3 regions of the Massilia sp. KIM genome follow, and region 3 is predicted to be linked to each of the others. Evidence: predicted binding sites of a transcription regulator. Region 3 holds the regulator's gene; each other region holds the start of a gene.
What was found. The regulator HrcA, encoded in region 3, represses chaperone genes, less so after heat shock. The targets are predictions, from matches to a motif close to TTAGCACTCNNNNNNNNNGAGTGCTAA.
Positions count from the first base shown of each region.

Region 1: a site for HrcA is predicted at 3,130-3,156, ahead of rpoH (RNA polymerase sigma factor RpoH). Genes of this name have one in related genera too.
Region 2: a site for HrcA is predicted at 4,828-4,854, ahead of groES (co-chaperone GroES). Genes of this name have one in related genera too.

Region 1 is NZ_MVAD01000001.1:3,106,765-3,113,839, forward strand. Features, by position in the region: gene ftsY (signal recognition particle-docking protein FtsY) at 109-1,206, shown strand; gene B0920_RS13560 (cell division ATP-binding protein FtsE) at 1,215-1,874, shown strand; gene ftsX (permease-like cell division protein FtsX) at 1,871-2,800, shown strand; gene rpoH (RNA polymerase sigma factor RpoH) at 3,282-4,172, shown strand; gene arfB (alternative ribosome rescue aminoacyl-tRNA hydrolase ArfB) at 4,225-4,623, shown strand; gene B0920_RS13580 (3'-5' exoribonuclease) at 4,708-5,184, opposite strand; gene yghU (glutathione-dependent disulfide-bond oxidoreductase) at 5,353-6,192, shown strand; gene B0920_RS13590 (EAL domain-containing protein) at 6,200-7,075, opposite strand, start outside.
Region 2 is NZ_MVAD01000002.1:787,768-794,842, forward strand. Features, by position in the region: gene B0920_RS18155 (hypothetical protein) at 1-423, opposite strand, end outside; gene B0920_RS18160 (hypothetical protein) at 497-856, opposite strand; gene B0920_RS18165 (LysR family transcriptional regulator) at 953-1,849, opposite strand; gene B0920_RS18170 (glutathione S-transferase family protein) at 1,985-2,650, shown strand; gene groL (chaperonin GroEL) at 2,751-4,397, opposite strand; gene groES (co-chaperone GroES) at 4,446-4,736, opposite strand; gene B0920_RS18185 (hypothetical protein) at 5,081-5,314, shown strand; gene B0920_RS18190 (cell division protein ZapA) at 5,311-5,622, shown strand; RNA gene ssrS (6S RNA) at 5,668-5,849, shown strand; gene B0920_RS18200 (EVE domain-containing protein) at 6,114-6,584, shown strand; gene B0920_RS18205 (sulfite exporter TauE/SafE family protein) at 6,585-7,075, shown strand, end outside.
Region 3 is NZ_MVAD01000002.1:126,702-133,776, forward strand. Features, by position in the region: gene pdxA (4-hydroxythreonine-4-phosphate dehydrogenase PdxA) at 1-754, shown strand, start outside; gene rsmA (16S rRNA (adenine(1518)-N(6)/adenine(1519)-N(6))-dimethyltransferase RsmA) at 789-1,556, shown strand; gene B0920_RS25985 (hypothetical protein) at 1,903-2,070, shown strand; gene B0920_RS15345 (hypothetical protein) at 2,246-2,869, opposite strand; gene B0920_RS15350 (hypothetical protein) at 2,890-3,477, opposite strand; gene B0920_RS15355 (HAD family hydrolase) at 3,668-4,372, shown strand; gene hrcA (heat-inducible transcriptional repressor HrcA) at 4,486-5,502, shown strand; gene fur (ferric iron uptake transcriptional regulator) at 5,567-5,995, opposite strand; gene B0920_RS15370 (outer membrane protein assembly factor BamE) at 6,075-6,683, shown strand; gene dapB (4-hydroxy-tetrahydrodipicolinate reductase) at 6,694-7,075, shown strand, end outside.

The sequences.
Region 1 (7,075 bases), on a different contig from region 3:
GCGGCGCAGCAAAACAGCAGGGAGCCGAATTACTGCTCTGGTAGAATATTCGCTACTTTTTTCATCGCGCCGCTTCGCCGGCGCCGCATGCGGCCCCGCCACCAGACTATGTTTAGTTTCTTCAAAAGAAAAAAAGCGGCCCCGGAAACGCCGGCCCTGCCCGACCTCGCGCCCGAGTCAGTCCCGGTCCCGGTACCGGCCGTCGCGGCCGAGCCCGAGGCTCCTGCCGCCGCGCCCGTCGCGACCGACTTCGCGGACGGCGCCCTGTTCCCCGAAACCGCCGAGCGTCCCACCAGCCCGGCCGAGCAGAAGCAATCCTGGATGGCCCGCCTCAAGGCCGGCCTGTCCAAGACCTCGAGCAACCTGTCTCTGCTCTTCGTCGGCGCGCGAATCGACGAAGACCTGTACGAGGAACTCGAAAGCGCCCTCCTGATGTCGGACGCCGGCATGGACGCCACCCAGCACCTGCTCGACGCCCTGCGCCGCCGCGTCAAGGACGAAAAGCTGCTGGACGCCGCCGCCGTCAAGAACGCGCTCAAGGAATTGATGATCGAGCTGCTGCAGCCCCTGCAGAAGCCGCTCGAGCTCGGCCGCCACGAGCCGCTGGTGATGATGATTTCCGGCGTCAACGGCGCCGGCAAGACCACCACCATCGGCAAGCTGGCCAAGCACATGCAGCGCTTCGACCAGTCGGTGCTGCTGGCCGCCGGCGACACCTTCCGCGCCGCCGCCCGCGAGCAGCTGATGGTCTGGGGACAGCGCAACAACGTCACCGTGATCTCCCAGGCTTCGGGCGATCCGGCCGCGGTCGCCTTCGACGCGGTGCAGTCGGGCAAGGCGCGCGGCGTCGACGTGGTGATGGTCGACACCGCCGGCCGCCTGCCGACCCAGCTGCACCTGATGGAAGAACTCAAGAAGATCAAGCGCGTCATCGGCAAGGGCATGGAGAGCGCCCCCCACGAGACCCTGCTGGTGATCGACGGCAATACCGGCCAGAACGCCCTGGCCCAGGTCAAGGCCTTCGACGACGCCCTGCAGCTCACCGGCCTGATCGTCACCAAGCTGGACGGCACCGCCAAGGGTGGCGTGCTGGCGGCGATCGCGCGCACCCGCCCGATCCCGGTGTACTTCATCGGCGTGGGCGAGAAGCTCGACGACCTGCAGCCCTTCAACGCGGAAGAATTCGTCGAAGCGCTGCTCGGCTGAAGGTACCCATGATTGCATTCCAGTCTGTTTCCAAGCAGTACACGCACGAGGCCTATGCGCTGCGCGACGTCACCCTCGACATCGCCAAGGGTGAGCTGGTCTACCTGGCCGGCCCCTCGGGCGCCGGCAAGTCGACCCTGATGAAGATGGTGGCCGCGGTCGAGCGGCCCAGCAGCGGCAAGGTGCTGGTCAACGGCCAGGACATCGGCCGCATCAACAAGGCCGGCATCCCCTTCCTGCGCCGCAACCTGGGCCTGATCTTCCAGCACCAGCGCCTGCTCAACGACCGCCACATCCTGGCCAACGTGATGCTGCCCCTGCTCGTCACCGGCGCCCCGCGCGGCCAGGCCGAGGGGCGCGCCCGCGCCGCCCTCGACAAGGTCGGCCTGCTGGATCGCGCCAAGGCCATGCCGCTCGAACTCTCGGGCGGCGAGCAGCAGCGGGTGGCGGTGGCGCGCGCCATCGTCAACCGCCCGCAGATCATCCTGGCCGACGAGCCGACCGCCAACCTCGACCGCGTCGCGGCCGAGCGCGTGATCGACGCCCTGCACGCCTTCCACCTGGCCGGCGTCACCTGCGTGATCTCGACCCACGACGAACAGGTGCTGGACGCGGCCGGCCGCGTGATCCGACTCGAGCATGGCCAGGTGGTGGAGGGCGCGGCATGAGCCCCTGGTTCCGCCAACACGGCTTCGCCCTCGGGGCCGCCCTGGGCACGGTGCGCAAGTCGCCCGGCAGCTTCCTGTTCAACGTGCTGGTCGTGGCCCTGGCCCTGACCCTGCCCTTCGCCGGCATCACCCTGCTCGACAACGTGCGGCCGCTGTCCGAGCAGCTCTCGGTCGATCCCGAGATCAGCGTCTTCGTCAAGGCCGAGACCCCGCGCGAGCAGGCCCAGGCGCTGGCGCCCCGGATCCGCGCCATCCTCGGCGGCGATGCAGCCGCCAGGACCAGCGTCGCCTTCGTCCCGCGCGAGGACGCCCTGGCCTCGCTCAAGGAGCGCAGCGAACTGGGCGAGGTGATCGACACCCTGGGCGAGAATCCCTTGCCCGACAGCTATGTATTGAAGCTGGATGGCTATACCAGCGCCAGCGCGGCCAGCAAGGTCGACTCCATCGTCGAGCAATTGCGCGCGCTGCCGGGCGTGGACGCGGTGCAGGTCGATTCGAGCTGGGTCAAGCGTCTGGCGGCCCTGCTGGGCGTGCTGCGCCTGGCCCTGCTGCTGCTGGCCGTGACCCTGGGCATCGTGGTGATCGCGGTGGTGTTCAATACCATCCGCCTGCAGGTGCTGACCCAGAAGGAGGAAATCGCCGTGTCCAAGCTGCTGGGCGCGACCGACAACTTCATCCACCGCCCCTTCTATTACACCGGGGCCCTGCTCGGCCTGGGCGCCGGCGCGGTGGCGCTGGGCGTGGTGGCGGCCGCCCTGCTGCCGCTGAACGAAGCGATCCTGGCCTTCGCCCGCCTGTACGGCTCGAACTTCCAGCTCCTGCCGCTGGGCGCGCTGGAAGTGGCGGGCCTGCTGGCCATCAGCGCCGGGCTGGGGCTGATCGGCGCCATGCTCTCGGTACGCCGCCACCTGGCGCGCGTGCGCTAGGCATCGTCACCACCCCGTGGCGGCGGAAGATTTCCGTCTCCACGGGGGCTTGAAATCCCGACATTCGGCCATAATCTTATGGCTTAGCCGGTCCTCCCTACGCAATCGCGCGGAATCGTCCTACAGGCCGCGCCTTGTCTGCGTGCGCCATCCAACAGAGGAAGTGGTCTTCCCCCCGTAAGCTGTCCCTAAGGCGGTTTTCCAGCTCCTTGTACGCCACACTTGAGTTGAATCAAGCATTTAGCGGGCCTCTGCTCTACAGTGGAAGCGTCCACGAAAATGATGCCTTGCGGCAATACTTTGGCACGACTTAAGCGCCCACGGGGTTTCTAGCACTCACCTCGGGAGAGTGCTAATATATGAGCTAAGGAAAGACCAATCAAGGTCAAGCATCCGGTAACAAGCGGTAACAGCCGTGTCACTGAGCAGTAAATGGTGGCAGATTGGGATGCAGCAAGATTTATCGACGAGGGAAATGAATATGTCCGCACAATCCGCATTGGTTCCGGCCGGCAGTCGTGCTCTGGGACTTGGTTTCACCGGCAATCTCGGCAACATCGACGCCTATATCTCGGCCGTCAACCGTCTGCCGATGCTGTCCCACGAGGAAGAGGTCTCGCTGGCGAAGCGGCTGCGGGAAAAGAACGATCTCGACGCCGCGCAAAAGCTGGTGCTCTCGCACCTGCGCCTGGTGGTGTCGATCGCGCGCGGCTACCTGGGCTATGGCCTGCCGCACGCCGACCTCATCCAGGAAGGCAATATCGGTCTGATGAAGGCGGTGAAGCGCTTCGACCCCAACCAGGGCGTGCGTCTGGTGTCCTACGCCATGCACTGGATCAAGGCCGAGATGCATGAATACATCCTGAAGAACTGGCGCCTGGTGAAGGTTGCAACCACCAAGGCCCAGCGCAAGCTGTTCTTCAACCTGCGCAGCAACAAGCAGAGCCTGGACGCCATGTCGCCGGCCCAGGTCGACGAACTGGCGCGCATGCTGGACGTCAAGCGCGAGGAAGTGATCGAGATGGAAACCCGTCTCTCCGGCCGCGACATCGCGCTGGAAGCGCCGACCGACGACGAAGACGACAAGTTCTCGCCGATTGCCTACCTGTCCTCGGACCAGCAGGAACCGACCAAGGTCATCGAGGCCGAGGAAGTGGTGCGCCTGCAGTCCGAAGGCCTGGAGACCGCACTGTCGAAGCTGGACCCGCGTTCGCGCCGCATCGTCGAAGCGCGCTGGCTGGCCAACGACGATGGTTCCGGCGCCACCCTGCACACGCTGGCCGAGGAGTTCGGCGTGTCGGCCGAGCGCATCCGCCAGATCGAATCGGCCGCGCTCAAGAAAATGAAGGGCGCCCTGGCGGCCTACGTCTGAGCCGTCCCCGCCCCGCAGCCCAAAGCCCGCCTCGCGCGGGCTTTCTTTTTCCATGACCGTCACCATCGATCCCGCCGACGTCGAGTTCAGCGCCATCCGCGCCCAGGGCCCGGGCGGCCAGAACGTCAACAAGGTGTCCTGCGCCGTGCACGCGCGCTTCGACATCGCGGCGTCCTCCCTGCCCGAGGCGGTCAAGGCGCGCCTGCTGGCGCTGCGCGACGCCCGCATCACCCAGGAGGGGGTGCTGGTCATCAAGGCCCAGCAGTCGCGCAGCCTGGAGCAAAACAAGCTGGACGCGCTGGCGCGCCTCCAGGCCCTGGTCGACAAGGCGGCCGAGGTGCAGGCGGTGCGCCGCCCTACCCGTCCCACCCGCGCCTCCCAGCGCCGCCGCCTCGAGGCCAAGACGCGCAGCGGCCAGATCAAGGCGCTGCGCGGCAAGGTCAGCGACTGAAGGTGCGCCCGGCACACGCCGGCGCCGGCTGACGCATCGGCGCTGCCCGACCACGTCGGCGGCGCAGCCCCCGCCCAACCGGCTTCAGGACGCGCGCCGCGTCAGGCGCCGGCGGTAATCCGGGCGATAGGCGTAACGGTTGGCGCGCGCATCGTGCAGCGCGTGGTGGACCGGCGCCTCGTGCTGCGCGAAGTAGCGCTCGATCAGGGTCTCGTCCAGCTTGCGGTAGACGTTGCTGGACGCCAGTGGCGCCGGCATGTCGCCCAGCAGTTCGCGCAGCAGCACCAGGTCGTGCGGGTAGTCGTAGGCGATGCAGGGCGCGTCGATGCCGGCCAGGAAGGCGCGCACGGCCTGCGCGACCTCGGCCCGCGCGCCGCGCACCGCCCCGGGCGTGCGCCCGAGCAGCGGCTCCACCACCGCGCGCACGAAGTCGCTCGACAGCGCCCTGTCGTAGTCGCCCAACTCGGCATACAGTTCGCGCCCGTCTTCCGCCACCAGGGCGAGGCTGATCAGATCCTTGTTGGAAAAATCGGTGAATTCGGTGTCGATGAAGACGAGCATGCGGTGGCGGCGGTGTGGGGCGATCCCGCCATTATGCACGGACCGGCCCGCTGCCGGCTGAATGGAGCGGCGTCCGGCAGGCTTTCGCGGCTGGGGCTACAATCCTCCTCCACCCGTCTGGGTCGCCGCCCGCTGCCGGCCGCGGCGCCCGCGCATCAAGGAGAAAGCATGGCCGAACAATCGCCCTACGTCCCGCCGAAGGTCTGGACTCCCGCCGCGTCCGGCGGCACCTTCGCCAGCATCAACCGCCCGGTCGCCGGGCCCACCCACGACAAGGAACTGCCGGTCGGCGCGCATCCGCTGCAGCTGTATTCGCTGGGCACGCCCAACGGCGTCAAGGTCACCATCCTGCTCGAGGAGCTGCTGGCCCTGGGCCACGCCGGCGCCGAGTACGACGCCTGGCTGATCAGGATCCAGGACGGCGACCAGTTCTCGAGCGGCTTCGTGGGCGTGAACCCGAATTCCAAGATCCCCGCCCTGCTCGACCGCAGCGGCGCCGAGCCGGTGCGGGTGTTCGAGTCCGGTTCCATCCTGGTCTACCTGGCCGAGAAGTTCGGCGCCTTCCTGCCGAAGGCGGGGCCGGCGCGCACCGAGACCCTGAACTGGCTATTCTGGCAGATGGGATCGGCGCCCTTCGTGGGCGGCGGCTTCGGCCACTTCTACGCTTATGCGCCGGAAAAGCTGGAGTATCCGATCAACCGCTACGCGATGGAGACCAAGCGCCAGCTCGACGTGCTGGAGCGCCAGCTTGGCCAGCACCGCTACGTCGCCGGCGAGGACTACAGCATCGCCGACATGGCGATCTGGCCCTGGTATGGCGCCCTGGTGCGCGGCGACCTCTACAACGCGGCCGAATTCCTGTCGGTCCACGACTACCCGAACGTGCAGCGCTGGGCCGGTGAGATCGCGGCGCGACCCGCCGTGGTCCGCGGCCGCAAGGTCAACCGCACCTGGGGCGAAGCCGGCGAAGGCGTGGCCGAGCGCCACGCCGCCTCCGACCTCGACTGAGTCCCCTTCAGTCCTGGGGCGCCGGCGCAAGCGCGACCGCTTCCAACAGGAAGCGCCGGCGCATCATCTCCGCCATCTCGGCGGGCGGCACCGGGCGCGCGATGTAGAAACCCTGCACCTCGTTGCAATCGAGCCCGCGCAGGATCGCCAGCTGCTCGCCGGTCTCCACGCCCTCGGCCACCACCGACATGCCGAGCGCGTGGGCCATCGAGACGATGGCCTGGAAGAACACCTTGCCCTCCTTCGAGCGCGCCAGCTCGGTGGTGAAGGCGCGGTCGACCTTGAGCACGTCCATCTTCAGGCGCTGCAGTTGCGACAGCGAGGAGTAGCCGGTGCCGAAATCGTCCACGTGCAGCTTCACGCCCAGCGCGCGCAGGGCCGCCAGCTCGGCCAGGATGTCGTCCTGGTCGCCCATCATGGCCGACTCGGTGATCTCGACCTCGATCAGGCTGGCCGGCACCGCGTGGCGCGCCAGCGCCGCGCTCAGCTGGCGCTGCACGCCGCCGCGCAGGAACTGCTTGGGCGAGACGTTGATCGAGACCGGCACCAGGGCCACCCCGGCCTCGCGCCAGGCGGCCAGCTGGGCGCAGGCCTTGTCGATCACGGCTTCGCCGATGCGCACAATCAGGCCGGTGCTCTCGGCCAGCGGAATGAAGTCGCCCGGCGGCACCATGCCCAGCTGCGGATGGCGCCAGCGCAGCAGCGCCTCCATGCTCAGCAGCTCGCCGCTGCGCGCATCCACGCGCGGCTGGTAGTGCAGCAGGAACTGGTCGGCCTCGATTGCTTCCAGCAGGTGCTGCTTGAGGCGGGCGCGCGTGTTCAGGCTGTTGGAATAGGCCGGATCGAAGAAACGGTACTGGCCCTTGCCTTCGTTCTTGCCCGC
Region 2 (7,075 bases), 660 kb from region 3:
TTCCTGGAGGCTGAGCAGCTCGTTGTTCACCGGATCCTCGACCAGGATCTCGTTCCCGTCCTGGGCCACCAGGAAGCTTTCGCGCCGGCGCACGTCCTCGGCCCGGTTCTCGACGAAACTCAGCTGGTAATAGCGCTTGCCATTGATCTCGCGCGGCGCCGGATCGTCCTCGATCACCGCGCCGCGCGCTTCGCCGCCCGAACGCTTTTCGATCTGCTGCGACCAGTTGCGCAGTTCCGGCAGCGCGAGCAGGCTTTCCATGGCCTGCTCCTTGGTGCGCGGCGCCTGCGCGGCCGGCTTCTCGGCGGCCGCCGGGGGTGGCGCTTCGCGCTCGGCGCGCTTGCAGCCGGCCAGGGCGCAGGCGAACACCAGCGACACAGTGAGCAGGCGCAGCGGGGAAGAAGGGAGAGCGCGAATCGACATGGTGAGCCTCGTGGGGTGAGGCGGTCATACTAAACCATGCCTGTTCGCGCAGCAACAGATGAGCTGGGGACGATCAGCGGAAGTGGAAAGTGCCGTGGATCGACACGCCCGGTTCGACATACACGGGGCGCGGCTGCACGTAGACGGGACGCGGCTCGACATAGACCGGACGCGGCTCGACGTAGTAGACCGGTTCGCGATAGCGGTAGCCGTCGTCGTAATAGGCGTAGCTGGGCGCGCGGCACTTGCGCTTTTCCTTATAGCCGCCGTGCTTGTATTTGCGCTCGACCTTGCAGTGGCCGTCCCAGTAGGTCTCCTTGTAACCGTGACCGTGGTGGCCGTGGTGGCCGTGGCCATGGCGCCCGTGGGCGCTGGCCGGCGCCTGGATGGCGAGCAGCAGGGCGGGCAAGAGAGTCAGTGCAATGCGTTTCATGGTCGTCCCCAACAACGGAATGTCTTTTCGCCAATGTAGGCCTTAACCGCGAGCTGTGCAGTCAACAGCGCGAAACAGATGTAAGCAAATGTTTCCTCAGGCGGGGAGCCGGACCTCGGCGCGCAGGAAATCGAACATGGCTTTCATGCGCCCCAGGTAGCGCGTGTCGGGATGGGCCAGCACCCACAGCTCGGTGTCGAGCTCCGCCAGCGGGCCGTCGACGATCACGGCCTGGGGATGCGCGGCCAGCACGGCGAGCGGCGCCACGCCCACGCCGAAGCCGTTCACGATGGCGCCCGCCAGCGACAGCACGCTGTTGACCTTGTAACGCGGCGCAAGCTTCGGATAATGCTCGCGGCGCCAGCGCTGCGAGGGGTGGTCGGGCAGGCTGTCGTCGAGCGCGATCCAGTCCATCTCGCTGTAGTGCCGGCCCGGCGGCTGCGCGGCCAGGTAGTCCTTGCCGGCGTAGACCGCGGCGCGCAGGGCGCCCAGGCGGATGCCGACCAGGTGCTCGGGCGGGTGGCGGGTGGCGCGGATCGCGATGTCGGCGTCGCGTTGGCTCAGGTTGGCGACCGCGTTGGTGGTGACCAGCTCCAGGTCGATCTTCGGATAGGCGCTCGCGAAGCGCGCCAGGACCGGCATCAGCACGCTGTGCAGCAGGGTGTCGGTGGTGGTCAGGCGCAGGGTGCCCGAGGGCTCGGCGGCCTGGTTGAACGCGAGTTCGCGCGCTTCCTCGAGCTGGGCTTCGATGCGTTCGGCGTGGCCGGCCAGTTCGCGCCCCAGTTCGGTCGCCACGTAGCCGTGGCGGCCGCGATCGAACAGGACCTCGCCGATGTCCTTCTCGATGCGCTTGATCGAGCGGAACACGGTCGAGGCGTCGACCTTGAGCCGCTCGGCCGCCCCGGCCAGGTTGCGGCCGCGGTGCAGGGCCAGGATGATCTCGAGGTCCGGGAGACCGAGCTTCGATTGCAGTTTTGCATAGGGAGCTTTCATGCTTGCCTATTTTACGTGCATTCTTGCATAGGTAGAGTGGGCGCATCTCAACTCACGTCACCAGGGTGTCCCATGACCGACCAAGGCCACGTTCCCCACGCCGCGCATCCCGGCCGCGCGCCGAAGCAAGACGCCATGCGGCTGCAACTGATCAGCCACCCGCTTTGCCCCTACGTGCAGCGCGCCGTGATCGCGCTCGAGGAAAAACAGGTCCCCTACGAGCGCACCGACATCGACCTGGCCAACAAGCCGGCCTGGTTCCTGGCGCTTTCGCCGCTCGGCAAGACGCCGCTGCTGCTGGCCGAGGGCGAGCCGGTGTTCGAATCGGCCGTCATCTGCGAGTACCTGGAGGATACGGTGCTGCCCGCGCTGCACCCGGCCGACCCGCTGGCCCGCGCCCGGCACCGCGGCTGGGTCGAGTTCGCGTCCGCCGTCCTGAACGGCATCGCCGCCCTGTACTCGGCGGTGGAGGAGGGGGCGTTCGAGAGCGCGCGCCTGCAACTGCGCGCCCGCTTCGAGTCGCTGGAGCAGGCGCTCGGCGAGGGCCCCTATTTCGCGGGCGCCGGCTTCTCGCTGGTGGACGCCGCCTTCGCCCCGGTGTTCCGCTACCTCGACCTGTTCGACCAGGCCGACATGCCCTCCATGCTCGCGGGCCTGGCGAAGCTGCAGGCCTGGCGCCGCGCGCTGGCGGCGCGGCCCTCGGTGCGCAAGGCGGTGCGGCCCGACTATCCGGCCGCCCTGCGCGACTTCGTCGAGCGGCGCCAGGGCGTGCTGGCGGCGCGCCTGCGTCTGCCCGCTTGAGGCGCGGACAAACAAAAAGCCCGCAGGGCGCGAACCCTGCGGGCTTTCTTGTCTGGTGCATGCGGCGCGCCTGGGGCGCGCCGCCGGCGCCGGACGGCAATTACATCATGCCGTCCATGCCGCCCATGCCACCCATGCCGCCCATGCCGCCCATGCCGCCGGCCGGCTTGTCTTCGACGACTTCCGAGACCATGCAGTCGGTGGTCAGCATCAGGCCGGCGATCGAGGCTGCGTTCTGCAGCGCCGAGCGGGTGACCTTGGCCGGATCCAGCACGCCCATCTCGACCATGTCGCCGTAGGTGCCGTTGGCGGCGTTGTAGCCGTAGTTGCCCGAGCCTGCCAGCACGGCAGCCACCACGACCGACGGCTCATCGCCGGCGTTGGCGACGATCATGCGCAGCGGCTCTTCCATGGCGCGCAGGACGATCTTGATGCCTGCTTCCTGGTCCGGGTTGTCGCCCTTGACGTTGAGCGAAGCGCGAGCGCGCAGCAGGGCCACGCCGCCGCCCGGGACGATGCCTTCTTCCACGGCAGCGCGGGTGGCGTGCAGCGCGTCTTCCACGCGTGCCTTCTTCTCTTTCATCTCGACTTCGGTCGCAGCGCCGACGCGGATCACGGCGACACCGCCTGCCAGCTTGGCAACGCGCTCCTGCAGCTTCTCGCGGTCGTAGTCCGAAGTCGCTTCTTCGATCTGGAGGCGGATCTGCTTGACGCGGCCTTCGATCGCTTCAGCCTGGCCTGCGCCGTCGATGATGATGGTGTTTTCCTTGCCCACTTCGACGCGCTTGGCCTGGCCCAGTTCGGCCAGGGTGACTTTTTCCAGGGTCAGGCCGACTTCTTCGGCGATCACCTGGCCGCCGGTCAGGATGGCGATGTCTTCCAGCATGGCCTTGCGGCGGTCGCCGAAGCCCGGAGCCTTGACGGCGACGGTCTTCAGGATGCCACGGATGTTGTTGACCACCAGGGTCGCCAGGGCTTCGCCTTCGATGTCTTCGGCGACGATCACCAGCGGACGGCCGGCCTTAGCCACTTGCTCCAGCACCGGCAGCAGGTCACGGATGTTGGAGATCTTCTTGTCGCACAGCAGGATGAACGGGTTCTCGTGAACGGCGACCTGCTTGTCCGGGTTGTTGATGAAGTAGGGCGACAGGTAGCCGCGGTCGAACTGCATGCCTTCCACGATGTCCAGTTCGTCGTTCAGCGACTTGCCGTCTTCGACGGTGATGACGCCTTCCTTGCCGACTTTTTCCATCGCTTCGGCGATGCGCTCGCCGATCGAGGTTTCCGAGTTGGCCGAGATCGCGCCAACCTGGGCGATTTCCTTGGAGGTGGTGGTCGGCTTGGCGATCTTCTTCAGTTCTTCGACGGTGGCTGCGACGGCCTTGTCGATGCCGCGCTTCAGGTCCATCGGGTTCATGCCGGCGGCAACGAACTTCATGCCTTCGCGCACGATGGCTTGGGCCAGCACGGTCGCGGTGGTGGTGCCGTCGCCGGCGTTGTCGCTGGTCTTGGAAGCGACTTCCTTGACCATCTGCGCGCCCATGTTCATGAGCTTGTCTTTCAGCTCGATCTCTTTGGCGACCGAGACGCCGTCCTTGGTGACGGTCGGGGCGCCGAACGAGCGCTCCAGCACGACGTTGCGGCCTTTCGGGCCCAGGGTGACTTTGACGGCGTTGGCCAGGATGTTGACGCCTTCGACCATCTTGGCGCGTGCGACGTCGCCGAACACTACTTCTTTAGCTGCCATGTTCTGTATCTCCGAATGAATTCGTGAATGTAACTATGAGGGGGAGGATTACTGCGCCACGACGGCCATGATGTCTTCTTCGCGCATCACCAGCAGTTCTTCGCCGTTGACCTTGACGGCCTGGCCGGAGTACTTGCCGAACAGCACGCGGTCGCCGACCTTCACTTCCAGCGGGCGAACTTGACCATTCTCCTGCACCTTGCCGTTGCCGACGGCGAGCACCTCACCCTGGTCCGGCTTCTCGGCGGCTGCATCGGGGATGATCAGGCCGGACGCAGTTTTGGTTTCCTGGTCGAGACGCTTCACGATAACGCGATCGTGCAGAGGACGAAGGTTCATGCAAAACTCCTTATATTTCAATGGTTTGACTAGCTAAGGGCGCCGCCGCATCCGTTTTTGTGTGATGGTCTGCGTCGGCTGCAAAGAGTTGTTAGCACTCTCCGCTAACGAGTGCTAATTATAGGGACGATAATTTACCATTTCAAGACAGTGTGTTGGATGATTAACTGAACTTTTTGATCTGGTCCAATGTAATGGAGGGCTGTACCCCTCAAATGCTGTCTTGTCAGCAAAACAAGCCGGACAGGGTACACTCCCTCCTGCATCCATGCCGCACGAATGGCCGCTCCCCGGGGGCGTGCGATTCGGTTGACGGAAAAACCATCTCAGTCCTATAGTGTCGAATGATTTCCGAATTCCAAGACCTCTCAGACAAGATCGACCGGCTCGCCCAGCTGACCCAGTCGCTGCGCGCCGAGAACTACCTGCTGCGCCAGGCCAATTCCCTGCTGAGTGCGGAGAACATCGCGTTCAAGGAAAGACTCATCGAAGCCCAGCGCCGCGTCGAGGCCCTGCTCGAACAACTGCCGCCGCCACCGAATGAGGAAGAGGCGGACGAAAGCGAGGCCACCCAATGATCCAGCTCGACGTCACCATCATGGGCCAGCCCTACCGCCTGGCTTGCCGCGAAGGCGAGGAACGCACCTTGCGCGAGGCCGTCGGCTACCTCGACGGCAAGATGTGCGCGCTGCGCGACTCCGGTAAGGTGAAGGGCACGGACCGCATCGCGGTCATGGCGGCGCTGTCGGTCGCGGCCGAGTTCCTGTCGGTGAAGTCCCCGCAGGGGCCGCTGTCGGACATGTCTATCCTCGAAGTCAAGCAGAAACTCGAGGCCATGCACACGGTGCTCGACAAGGCTTTGTCCCCTCAGGAAAATCTGTCCTGAGAGTCAAAACCGTTTGACATGACGGAGTAAGAGAGTAAACTGCGCACTACCCTGCGGTGTTCGAGATTTGCCATATATTCCTTGAACCATTCTCACGCATAGGTTGTGGAACACGTTCGATGGGCGTGATCGTCGCTAGTCCGACGAACCCGAAATTGATCTGACCGCGACCGCCTTGAACCTATTTGGTTCAGGATGCCGGCAAAAACGGCACAGGCGGGGCTATATACATGGGGCGGTTGCGCATTGGTCGCAGCCGCTTTTTTTTATGCGCGCGCCGGGTGGGGGCTTCAGGCTCACTGGTCGGCCGTAAAACCGTCGCCCCCGCGCAGGCGGGGACCCAAGTTTACAATGTCGCGCTGCCCTTTTACGGCCCGCAGCAGCGCGTGCAAACTTGGGTTCCGGCGTGGCCGACCAGGCCTGCGCCGGAACGACGGATCACGGCCAACGCAGAGCATTTGCATTCCGGGCGCGCTTTTGTTGGAGGCGCGATGCGCTATTGGTTGATGAAATCCGAACCCGACGAGGTCAGTTTTGAGGACGTGCTGGCCGCTCCCGGGAAAACGGTCGCCTGGTTCGGCGTGCGCAACTACCAGGCGCGCAACTTCATGCGCGACGCCATGTCGGTCGGCGACGGCGTCCTGTTCTACCACTCGAGCTGCGCCGTGCCCGGCGTGGCCGGCCTGGCCGAGGTGGCGAGCAGCCCCTATCCCGACGAAAGCCAGTTCGATCCCGCCTCCCACTACCACGACCCCAAGGCCACCCGCGAACAGCCGCGCTGGATCTCGGTCGACGTGCGCGCCACCGAGCAGGGACGCTATGTGCCGCTGTCCGAACTGCGCAGCGTGCCGGCCCTCGAGAACATGGTCCTGCTGCAGAAGGGCAGCCGGCTGTCGGTCTCGCCGGTGAGCGCCGCCGAATGGAAGGCCATCGTCGCCCTGGTGCGCGGCAAGGGGGCGTGAATGGATCCCTGGCTGATACTCGCCCTGCTCGCGATGGGCACCTTCGGCGGCTTTGCGGCCGGACTGCTGGGCATCGGCGGCGGCATGGTGCTGGTCCCCTTCATCACCATGATCTTCACGGCCCAGGGCTTCGCGCCCGGGCTGGTGGTGCACATGGCGATCGCCACCTCGCTTGCCACCATCTTCTTCACTTCCCTGTCCTCGGTGCGCGCCCATCACAAGCACGGCGCGGTGCTGTGGCCCGTGGTGAAGCTGCTGGCGCCCGGCATCCTGGTCGGCTCCTGGATCGGTCCCTGGATCGGCAAGCAGATGGATTCCGCCGTGCTGGCCTTCTTCTTCGGCGTGTTCGTGGCCTTCTCGGCCACCCAGATGCTGATCGGTAAAAAGCCGGCCGGCAGCCGCGAGCTGCCGAACGCCCCCGGCATGTTCGCCGCCGGCACCGGCATCGGCGTGCTGTCAGGCCTGGTGGGCGCGGGCGGCGGCTTCATCTC
Region 3 (7,075 bases):
GAACGGACGCGCGGTGCTGGCCACCCTCGACCTGGCGATCGAGGGCGCGCGCGCCGGCTGGTTCGACGCCATCGTCACCGCGCCGCTTCAGAAGAGCACCATCAACGACGCCGGCGTGGCCTTCTCCGGCCACACCGAATACCTGGCCGAGAAGACCGGCACGCCCAAGGTGGTGATGATGCTGGCCGGTTCGCCCGGCCCTGGTCAGCCTTACCTGCGGGTGGCGCTGGCCACCACCCATTTGCCGCTCAAGGAGGTCTCGGGCGCGCTCACGCGCGAGGGCCTGGCCCAGGTGATCGACATCCTGCACCTCGACCTGAAGACCAAGTTCGGGATCGCCGCGCCGCGCATCCTGGTCACCGGCCTGAACCCGCACGCGGGCGAGAACGGCTACCTGGGACGCGAGGAGATCGAGCTCATCAGCCCGGTGCTGGAAGGGGCGCGGGCGCGCGGCATCGACGCCCGCGGGCCTTACCCGGCCGACACCCTGTTCCAGCCCAAGTACCTGCGCGACGCCGACTGCGTGCTGGCCATGTACCACGACCAGGGCCTGCCGGTGCTCAAGTACGCCACCTTCGGGCGCGGCATCAACGTCACCCTCGGCCTGCCCATCATCCGCACCTCGGTCGACCACGGCACCGCGCTCGACCTCGCGGCCCAGGGCCTGGGGCTGGCCGACTGCGGCAGCATGGAAGAGGCGATCCGCGCCGCCATGCACATGGTCCAGGCCAGCCGCGCGGCCTCATCGCATTAAACAACGGCATCACGCCGGCATCACGAAAGCATTCATGAAACACGTCGCACGCAAGCGCTTCGGCCAGAACTTCCTGACCGACGACCACGTCCTGAACAACATCATCGACGCCATCGCGCCGCGCCGCGGGCAGGCGATGGTGGAGATCGGTCCGGGCCTGGCGGCCATGACGGCGCTGCTGCTCAAGGAGCTCGACCACATGCATGTGGTCGAGCTCGACCGCGACCTGGTGGCGCGCCTGGAAAAGGCCTATCCGCGCGAACGGCTCAGCGTGCACTCGGGCGACGCTCTCAAGTTCGATTTCTCCAGCCTGCCGGTGCCGGAAGGGCAGAAGCTGCGCGTTGTCGGCAATTTGCCGTACAACATCTCCAGCCCCCTGCTGTTCCACCTGGCCGAATTCGCCCACCTGGTCGAGGACCAGCATTTCATGCTGCAGAAGGAGGTGGTGGAGCGCATGGTGGCCGAGCCGGGCACCAAGGCCTACAGCCGGCTGACGGTGATGCTGCAGTGGCGCTACGACATGGAACTGCTGTTCGTGGTGCCGCCGACCGCCTTCGACCCGCCGCCCCAGGTGGATTCGGCGATCGTGCGCATGATCCCCAAGCGCGAGCGGCTGGCCTGCGATCCGGTGAAGCTGGAGCGGGTGGTGGCCAAGGCGTTTTCGCAGAGGCGCAAGGTGATCCGCAATTGCGTGGCGGGGATGTTTACCGAGGCGCAGCTGGTGGAGGCGGGGATCGATCCGGGGGCGAGGCCGGAGGCGGTGGGGCTGGAGCAGTATGTGGCCTTGGCCAATCTGCTCTAGGGCCGTGCCATAAGGCGGTCTAGCAAGCTCGCCCCGCACCTTCATTCTCTGAGTCAGCCATAAAACCGTCATTCCGGCGAAGGCCGGAATCCAAGTTCGTCTGCCGAAGCCGCACGCGCAAACTTGGATTCCGGCCTTCGCCGGAATGACGTTTTACTGCCGCCGGAGCGAAGCTGAAGCGTTCAGTTTTTGCACCGCACAAACGCATTCCAGCGTCCTCCCGGGCCTTTCCACCCCACCTTTTCCGCAGTCCGTCGCACGCCGCTGGAGCCCCAGGCGGCGTTTTCCTATAGTGCTTCCATCGACAGGCCATTCAGGCCTACCCACTCACCCGAAGGAGCACATCATGAACGTCCTCAAGCACATGGAAACCATCTTCCTGGCCGCCCTGATCGTCGCCGGCGGCAGCAGCTACGCCGTGGCCGCCACCGAAAAAGCCTCCGACGCCTACCACGCCCAGGTCTCGGTCGGCATGGACAAGATCGCCGTCGTGAAGGTCAGCGCCGCCCGCTGAGCCCTGCAGTTCAGCCTCAGGAAAGCGCGGGCGAAAAAAAGCCCGCTGTGTGGAGCGGGCTTGAAATCCAATTCTTTTCTGAGGAGAGTTGGAGGAGACAGGAGCTAGTATGCTGCGTGACAGCATATACGTCCAATTTCTCTTTCAAATACTCGACATAAGTTTTTGATATATCTTACGCCAGGATGCGCGGGCGGCAGGTGATGTCCACGTTGGTCACGTTGGCGTCGCCCATGGTGCCCGCCGGGTTGGCCACGGTGCAGATCAGGCCGGCCGGCTGTTCGATGATGGCGATGCCGTAGGTCACGTTATAGGCCACGGGCAGGGGCATGACGTATTCCTTGGCGTCCTTGGGAACGAGCAGGTTGCCGCCGCCGCTGCCGTTGGCCAGCACCAGGCCGTCCGCGGTCAGGCCGGTGATCTTGCCGCCGACGGTGTACTGGTTGACCGAGCAGGAAATCAGGACGTTGATGGCCGCCAGCCGGCCGGCGGTGTCGCTGTTGTTCGGGAACTGGCCGGCCGGGGCGCAGCGCTGGTGCAGCGGCTGCTGGCTGACCTGGACGTTGTAGACGTCGCCGTACTCGATCTGGCGCGGGAAGTTGAAGCTCACGTTCTCGCCGGCCTTGGCGGGCGGATTGACGCTGATTTCCTGGCCATTGCTGGTCAGCTTCAGGCCGGTGTACTCGAGGCCGCCAATGGTGCCGCCGATGGTGAAGGTGGCTTTGCCGCCGCCGCCGCAGGCGGACAGGCCCGCAACCAGGGCCAGCGCGAGCGCCGGACGGATCAGGGAAGACTTCATTCGCATAAACTCCGGATAGATTACGGGGTGCAGGTGACGGCCAGGTTGGTCACGTCGGTATTGCGCATGACGCCGCTGCCATTGGCGATGGTGCAGGTCTGGCCTTCGGGATTCTTCAGCACGGTCACGCCGTACACCGCATCCTCGAACACCGGGGTCATCGCGAAGCTGGTGGCGCCGGCCGGGACCACGACCTTGTCGGCGCCGTTGACGAGCTCCAGCTGGCCTTTCAGGTTGCTGATCGTGCCGGTCAGCTTGTGGGTCTTGATGGTGCAGACGATCTGCACGGTGGTGATGTTGAAGGCGGCGCGGCCGCGGCCGTTGATCACGTCGCACTTCTCGGTATTGTCCGGGCGCGCCTTGACCTCGACGTTGTACTGGTCGTCGGTGGAGACCAGGTTCGGGAAATAGAAGCGATCCGTGCCGGTGCCGTTGGCCGGCACGGGGACTGCGTAATCGGAGCCGCCGTTGTTGGTCAGCACCAGGCCGGGCTTGGTCACGCCGGAGAAGCTGCCGCCGAGCAGCAGGTCGCCATCGCTGCCACCGCAGGCAGACAGCGCGAGCGTGCATGCCAGCACGGCGCCGGCACGCAGGTAGGAACTCTTCATTTACTCACTCCAATTGTTCGGGGGATAGCGCAGCTGCGCGGTCGGATAGACAAATCGCCCAACATTTTAGTGCATTTGGCAAGCAACTGGTCCATTTGCCTTTGTATCCTGGTGTAACCGGTGCACGCGATTGCTTTTCAGCCAACGGCTCGCTATGCTTGGGGCGAGCATTCCCATTACCGGTTCACCTATGACGACACCCTGGCCCAAAGCCGTCCTGTTCGATCTCGACGATACCCTGTGGCCTATTGCGCCTGTCATCCTGGAAGCGGAAAAAATTCTGTACGAATGGCTGCGCCGGCACGCGCCCCGGGTGGCCGAGCAATATACCATCGACACCCTGCGCCAGGCGCGCCTCGAACTGCTGGCCAGCCGGCCCGAGTTCCAGCTCGACCTGGGCGCCCTGCGCCGCGCCGGCCTTACCGCCGCCTTCGAGCAGGCGGGTGAGGATGTGGCCAAGGTGGAACTGGCCATGGTGGAATTCTTTGCCGCGCGCAACGCCGTGATTCCCTATGACGACGTGCTGCCCGGCCTGCTGCGCCTGAAGGGAAGGGTGCGCATCGGTTCGATTACCAACGGCAACGCCGACCTGCAGACCATCGGCCTGGCCCACCATTTCCAGGGCTCGGTCGCGGCCCACCAGCTCGGCGTGGCCAAGCCGGAGGCCGCGATTTTCCTGGCCGGCTGCGAGGCGCTCGGCGTGGCGCCGCATGAGGCGGTCTACGTCGGCGACGACCTGCTGCTGGACGTGCAGGGAGCCCAGCGCGCCGGCCTGCGCGCGGTGTGGATGAACCGCATGGGTAAGACCAACGACCTGGCGCACGAAGTGCGGCCGGATGCCGAAGTGAGCAGCCTGGACGAACTGGTGGACTGGCTGAAACGCGAATACGACTGAAGCACGGGCATGGCTGGCGCGGCTTGAGCCGGCGCAGAGCCGGGCTTGCGCTCCGGGCCATGCGCCCTCATCTACATATAATATTAGGCAGCAAAGCTTTGCTTCCATGAATCATGCAACTCGATAACCGTGCCCAAACCCTGCTCAAAGCGCTCGTCGAACGCTATATCGCCGACGGCCAGCCGGTAGGCTCGCGCGCGCTGTCGAAGATTTCCGGCCTCGACCTGTCTCCGGCCACGATCCGCAACATCATGGCCGACCTCGAGGAAATGGGCTACGTGGCCAGCCCGCATACCTCGGCCGGCCGGATCCCGACGCCGCGCGGCTACCGCCTGTTCGTCGACACCCTGCTCACCGTGCAGCACATCGACGAGACGGCGGTGGAAGCCGAGCGCATGCGCCTGCCGGTGCAGCAGCCGCAGAAGCTCATCGCCAACGCGGCCCAGATGCTGTCCTCGTTGTCCCAGTTCGCCGGCGTCGTGCAGAGCCCGCGCCGCGAATCGGTGTTCCAGCAGATCGAATTCCTGCGCCTGTCGGAAAAGCGCATCCTGCTGGTCATCGTCGACCCGCGCGGCGACGTCCAGAACCGCCTGCTGCTGACCGACGTGGACTACACCCCCGGCCAGCTCACGCAATCGGCCAATTACCTGAATCAGAACTATGCCGGGCTGACCTTCGACGAGGTGCGCGACCGCCTGACGGGCGAGCTGCGCCAGTTGCGCGACGACATGGGACGCCTGATGCAGGCGGCGGTGGAGGCCGGCAGCGAAGCCATGGCCGAGGGCGACGAGATGGTGATCGCCGGCGAACGCAACCTGCTCTCGGTGGCCGACCTGTCGTCCAACATGAGTTCGCTGCGCCAGATGTTCGAGATGTTCGAGCAGAAGACCGGGCTGATGCAGTTGCTGGATGTGTCCAGCAAGGCGGGCGGAGTGCAGATCTTCATCGGCGGGGAGTCGAAGCTGGTGCCGATGGACGAGATGAGCGTGGTGACCGCGCCCTACGAGGTGAATGGGCGCATCGTCGGCACCCTGGGGGTGATCGGGCCGACCCGCATGGCCTACGAGCGGGTGATCCCGATCGTGGACATCACGGCCAAGCTGCTGTCGAACGCGCTGAGTAATCCCTAACTACCCCTAATAAAAAAGCACGCCGCAGGCGTGCTTTTTTGCTAACGAAACCGCAACATCCCGCTTATTGTTTCCGCGGGCAATTCACTTTGACACAATTGCCGTAAATCGCAAGCGCATGCTCGGCGATCTTGTAGCCGCGCTCGGTCGCGATCTTGTGCTGGCGCGACTCGATCTCGTCGTCGTAGAACTCTTCGACGTGGCCGCAGTCCAGACACACGAGGTGGTCGTGGTGCGAGCCGGCGTTGAGCTCGTAGATCGCCTTGCCGGTTTCAAAGTGATTGCGGTTCAGCAGGCCGGCCTGCTCGAACTGGGTCAGCACCCGGTAGACGGTCGCCAGACCCACGTCCATGTTGTCGGCCAGAAGGATCTTGTACACATCTTCCGCCGTGAGGTGCCGTACCGCGCTGTTCTGGAAGATTTCCAGGATTTTGATGCGCGGGAGAGTAGCCTTCAGGCCGCTGGCCTTCAGGTCGGTCGGGTTGTTGCTCATGTTTTGTTACTCGTATATTGGCGGAGTGCTTTATGATATAGCGTTTTGGAGCTCCCGCTCAAACGTTTTGAGGTTACTTATGCGCGTCAAACAAGCCGTTCTCCATCGATTTCCCGCCAGGGCTGCGCTCGCGGCAGGTCTCGTCTGCGTCCTGACCCTGTCGGGCTGCGCGAGCTGGCGCAACCAGACGCGTCCGGCGGCGCCGGTGAGCACGGACCCGGCGGCAACGGCCGCCGACGCGGAGAAATCCGCCGCCATCGCCAACGCCGGCGCGCAGACCACCCAGGTCACCAAGCTGCAGAAGTTCCTGTGGCTGTTCTCGCCCTACCGTCCGGACATCCAGCAGGGCAACTTCGTCTCCCAGGAGATGCTGAGCCAGCTGAAGGTCGGCCAGACCCGCGACCAGGTGCGCTTCCTGCTCGGTTCGCCGCTCCTGACCGACGCCTTCCACGCCGACCGCTGGGACTACCCGTTCTACCTGGCGCGCGGCAATGGCGAGCTGACCACCAGCCGCGTCACCGTGTTCTTCAAGGACGACAAGGTCGAGCGCTTCGAAGGCGGCAACCTGCCGAGCGAGCGCGACTACATCGACCGCATCGCCGGTCCGGCCAAGGTGCCGAAGAAGAAAGCCGAATCGCGTCCGGTCGAGCCGGTCCGTCCGGGCGCGCCCGCGCCGGTGACGCCGTAAGGAGCCCGGCATGAGCACATTGAAGATCGCCGTCGCCGGCGCCAATGGCCGCATGGGCCGCATGCTGATCGAGGCCATCCAGTCCGCGCCCGACTGCGAGCTGGTGGGCGCCCTGGGCGTGCCCGGCGCGCCGGAAATCGGCAACGACGCCGGCGCCTTCTCGGGCCAGCTGACCGGCGTGGTCATCCAGTCCGACCTCGACGCCGGGCTGGCCAGGGCCGACATCCTGATCGACTTCACCCGTCCGGAAGGCACCCTGAAGCACCTGGACTACTGCGCCGCCCACGGCAAGAAGATCGTGATCGGCACCACCGGCTTCGACGAGGCCGGCAAGGCCGCGATCCGCGCCGCCGCTGGAAAGACCGCGGTGGTGTTCGCCCCCAACATGAGCG